Regions from separate parts of the Micromonospora sp. DT4 genome, predicted to be linked through region 2. Evidence: riboswitches for the same ligand, from Rfam matches in the RefSeq annotation. Region 2 holds a riboswitch; the other holds the start of a gene.
The links. A riboswitch is a leader RNA that binds a small molecule or an ion and turns the genes downstream of it on or off. The one in region 2 is predicted to bind cobalamin.
Positions count from the first base shown of each region.

Region 1: linked by a shared signal. The riboswitch ahead of ACLQ24_RS09050 (ribonucleoside-diphosphate reductase subunit alpha) and the one ahead of ACLQ24_RS27100 (hypothetical protein) in region 2 are both predicted to bind cobalamin.

Region 1 covers NZ_JBNCKT010000020.1:34,693-37,148, reverse strand. Annotated here, with positions in the region: gene ACLQ24_RS09050 (ribonucleoside-diphosphate reductase subunit alpha) at 1-1,292, opposite strand, end outside; cobalamin riboswitch at 1,485-1,699, opposite strand; gene ACLQ24_RS09045 (histidine phosphatase family protein) at 1,891-2,112, shown strand; gene ACLQ24_RS09040 (hypothetical protein) at 2,320-2,456, opposite strand, start outside.
Region 2 covers NZ_JBNCKT010000160.1:122-2,577, reverse strand. Annotated here, with positions in the region: gene ACLQ24_RS27105 (prenyltransferase/squalene oxidase repeat-containing protein) at 1-585, opposite strand, end outside; cobalamin riboswitch at 679-794, opposite strand; cobalamin riboswitch at 862-982, shown strand; partial or broken gene ACLQ24_RS27100 (hypothetical protein) at 1,085-2,456, shown strand, end outside.

The DNA of each region.
Region 1 (2,456 bases), on a different contig from region 2:
GACACCTCGATGATCTCGGTGCAGAGATTGGAGAGGTGCACCACGTTGCCCGGCTCGGCCGTCTGGTTGCACAGCCGGTTGGCCGCGTCCTTGAAGGTCATCCAGCCGTTGCCGGTCTGGGCCAGGGTCCGCATCATCTTTCCGTACAGCTCACGCGCCGGCATCTGCCGCACGTAGCGACCCTGCGCCTCGGCTGCCCGGTACGCGGCATCGAACCGTTCCCCCCACAGGTCCGGCAGTTCGGGCACCTCGTCGGGGTCGAACAGCGACCACATCTCGTCCGCCTCGACCCGGCGCATGAACTCGTCCGGGATCCAGTTGGCCAGGTTGAGGTTGTGGGTACGCCGGGCGTCCTCGCCCGTGTTGGCCCGGAGCTGGAGGAACTCCTCGATGTCCGGGTGCCACGGCTCCAGGTAGACGCACGCCGCGCCCTTTCGTCGGCCGCCCTGGTTGACCGCCGCGACGCTCGCGTCCAGTGTGCGCAACCACGGCACGATCCCGTTGGACTGCCCGTTGGTGCCGCGGATCAGCGCGCCCCGGGACCGGACCCGGGAGTACGCGATGCCGATGCCGCCGGCGAACTTGGACAGGTTGGCGACCTGGGCGTAACGCGCGTAGATCGAGTCCAGCTCGTCGCGCGGCGAGTCCACGAGGTAGCACGAGGACATCTGCGTGTGCCGGGTGCCGGAGTTGAACAACGTCGGTGAACTGGGCAGATAGGCGAGGCTGGACATCAGCCGGTAGAAGTCGACCGCCTCGTCGGGCCTCCGCGACAGGCCGCAGGCCACCCGCAGCAGCCAGTACTGCGGGGTCTCCAGCACCAGCCGGGTCCTGGGGTGGCGCAGCAGGTACCGGTCGTAGACCGTGCGCAGGCCGAAGTACTCGAACCGGCGGTCACCGTCGGCGTCGACGGCGTCGTCGAACGTGCGGGCGTGCGCGGCGACGAACGCGGCGGTGTCGTCACCGATCAGGCCCTCGGCGTGGCCGGCCCGGATCGCCGCGCTGAACGAGGCGATGCCCTGCCGGCTGACCTCCCGCGCGACGTCGCTCGCCAGCAGCCGGGCGGCGAGGCGTGAGTACTGCGGCTCCGTGCCGATCATCTCGGCTGCCGTCTGGATGGTCAGCCGGACCAACTCGGCGGTTGTCGCGCCGTCGAAGAGGCCGCTGATCGTGCGGGTCGCCACCCGCAGCGGGTCGACGTCGGGCAGGTTGTCGGCCCACCGCTCGACCGAGCGGACGATCGTGTGTACGTCCACGGCCTCGGTGCCGCCGTCGCGTTTGCGGACCCACATCGGAATCCGCCGCGGGGTGTCGCCGCTGACCGGGACCACCTCGGTGACTGTCACCACTTGCTCCTCGCGAGTTCGAGAGCTTCGCGGCCTTCGGACACGAGGAGGCAGACACCGTCGGACGCCACGCCGCGCGGCGTGCGTCAGGAGGCGTCGGCCGTCCCACGCGGCCTCGGACCACCGCGCACCCGGAGTTCGGGTACGCGGCGCGCTGGCAGGTCTTCGGACTCGCGGGCGCGACCGGGCCTGCCCGGTCACCTACTGGCCGTCGCTTCCCAGGCCGGTGGCCCAGTGCTGATGACGGCGGTCGTTCCCACTCACCGCTGCGGGGCAGTCCCGGGTTCACACCGGGTTCCCTCTTGCCTCGACCACTCGCGACGAGTGGCCGAACCAGCTGCCTCGACACCATATATAGGGCCGACCACGTTTGTCACACCCCACATGTCGGGCCCGGGCGTGTCGCGTCCGCCACTGACCGGCACCGGCACCACACCCACGTTCGTCACGGTCCGGCTCGCCTCGCTCGGCACCCGGACGGTGCTGTGGACCGGGATCGGCCTGCTCTTCGCCGCCCTGCGGCAGGCCCGCGTACGCCCTCGGCCTGACGCCCGTCGTGGAGGCGGCGCTGGCCGACTGCGACTACGGCGAGTGGACCGGCCGGGCCCTTCAGGAGATCGCCGCGACACGGCCCGACGCGCTGCGCGAGTGGCTGACCGCGCCGGACGCCGCGCCGCACGGGGGCGAGGCCGTTCTCATCGGCCCGCCCCATGGCCGACGATGGCAGCTCCGGCTGAGCGCGCCCCCGTCTGCCGTGAGCGGGTGACGAGGGTCGACCACGGCTCCTGTAGAGCTGCCCCAGATTCGGGGCGGCAAGGACGGACCAGGCTCCGGCGGATCGGCTCGACGGCCGCCTCCCGACACCGGCATCGACCGTCCGCACCGGCGTCGCCGACGCGCGATGCACAACCCGCCGAGGGTCAGCCGATCGGGGGAAACGCGCCCGAAGCGTCCCGGGTGGACTCGCGGCCGCTCAGCGGCCGCCGGCGGCGAGCTCGGCCAGCATCCCCTCACAGCTACGCACGACCACCTCCGCGCCGCGCCGCTGGGTCAGCGGAAGCAGCGGATCCTCGGCCCGATCCCGCCACCGCCACTGGGCGTCGGCGGCGA
Region 2 (2,456 bases):
CGTGGGGGTCGGTGTCGCCGACGGGGGCGGACCGCTCGCGCGTACCGACGCGGGGGTGAAGCTCGGTGCCCCGGTGGTGCCGCCGATGTCGGTGCCGCCGAAGACCCACGCTTCGACCTCACCCGGGCCGGGGCGCTGGGCCATGGCGCCGAGGGGGCTGTAGGTCCAGTGGTCCTGCCCGGCGGGGGCGATCCAGTAGGACCAGTAGGCCGACGCGGGCGGCGTCAACTGGCACGCCTCGTCGGCCGGCGTCGGGTATTCGGCACCGGTCTTGAAGGCGGGCGACCCGATGCGGCAGATGAAGCCGGGACCGTCGTGGGCGGTGCCGGTGGTGGTGAAGCCCGCCTCGTGCAGCAGGTCCAGGCCGGTGGTCGGGGTGGCGTCGCAGCCGCGCAACAGCGGCCCGCCCCACGCGCCGAAGTCGACCGCGACGATCGCGCCCTGGGTCGGGGTGCAGGAATCCAGCGGGTCGGCGAGCGCGGCGCGGGTCGGCACCACCAGCGCCACCGCGCCGAGCACCGCTGCGGCGACGGCCGCCAACCACGCCGCGGGAACACGCGACGTTCGACTGACCAGTGGGGACATGGCGACTCTCTCGGGGGTAGCGGCGCAGGCGCGGACGCGGACCCCGGGGACAAGTCCCGGAAACCTGGCTCCACGCCGTGTACCTCGACGGCGCTGCGGTGCACTATCCAGCCAGGTAATCCGACTCGTCCCGAGAACGGGACCTACGGCTGCGGGCCAGCGCCGGACTTTGACCGGCTTCCCCTGACTGCTGGATCGGGGCCATCGGACCACAAGGGCGACCACCCCGTCAACGCGAGGTCGTGTCATGTAGCTAACAGCGCGCGGTAAAGGCTTCCTCCCATACCGTGACCGCGTCATCGCGTGGGGGAACCCGGTGGGAATCCGGGGCTGACGCGCAACGGTGAGGACGGTCGCCGTCCCGAGCCCGACTACCCACGTGGTGACGCAGCACCTGCGGTATCCGTCCCACGCGTCCTGCGGCCGGCCGCCCCGCTCCCGCCGGCCCCTCCCGGGCTCTGGGTCGAGGCAGTCGTGCCCCGTACCCCAAGGAGACCCGATGTCCTCGCGCCTTTCCTCCACCAGTAGCCGGAGGCGTCTCGCGACAGTTCCCGCCGCCGCTCTGATCGCTTCGGTCGTCGCGGTCACGACCGGTGCCACGCCGGCCGCCGCGACCTCGACCGCCGCGCAGATCGCCACCGCCAGGACCAACGGTGTCGCCTATCTGCACACTCTGCAGGCCGCCGACGGCAGCTACGCCAGCGCTGGGCTGTCAAACGAGTGGGCGTTCAGCGCGTTCGCCCCCGCCGGCGTCGCGGCTGTGGACGTCTACCCCTCCGGCGACACGACCAAGAACGCCCGCACCGTCTACCGCAACCAACTCTCCGCCGCGTCCTGGCCGGGCACCTCCCCCGTCGTCACCGACTACGAGCGCGGCGTCCTGAACGCCTACGCCGCCGGCATCGACCCTGCCCGGGTCTCACCCGCCCGCAACCTGATCGCCGACACCATCGCCTACTGGCAGACCGGCTCGGCCGGCTACTATGGCCCGCCGGCGAACGTCAACGGCACCATCTTCGCCACCCTCGCCCTGGCCGGCGCGAAGACCCAGACCGGTGCCGCCCGCGTGCCGCAGGCACTGCTCGACCTCTCGATCACCCGGATCCGCAACAACCAGCACAACGACGGCGGCTGGACGTTCAGCCAGGCCGAGGGCAACCCCACGCAACTCGCCGCGGCCAGCGACATCGACATGACCGGCGCGGCCATGGCCGCCCTCTGCGCCGCCGGGGTACCCAACACCGACGCCGACGTCGTCCAGGCGAAGAACTTCCTCAAGGGCAAGCTCGTCAACGCCTCGGGTGCGTTCACCTCGATGTTCGGCGTCAACACCGACTCGAACGCGTGGGCCGTCTCCGGGCTCAACGCCTGTGGCATTCCGAGCCAGGGCTCCGACTTCACCACCACCGCCGGCAAGACCCCGATCGACTTCCTGCGCGCGCAGCAGCTCAGCGGCGGCGGGTTCAAGTACCTCACCACCAACACCACCCCATCGGCGTACGCCTCCATCGACGCTGTACGCGCCCTGGCCGGCGCGGGCTACACCGCCGCTCCCCCGACCCCGGTCACCGCCGGCGCGCCCACCTGGGTCGCGGCGAGCGGATTCACCGCCGGCACCGCCTCCCGGCTCGCCGTGATCATCGACAACGGCAGCGGAAGCGTCACGCCGTGCGCGGTCACGCTGACGCCGAGCGCCGCCACCAGCACCCTCGGCGCGGTGCTGGACGCCGCCGTCGGCACGGCCGCCCCCAGCGGCTGCGTCACCGCCCTCAACCCGACTAGCGGCACCGGCACCATCACCTCGATCAACGGCCTGACCAACAGCGGCTCCTCTACCTGGAAGGTCACCCGGGACGGCGGCACCCCGGCCA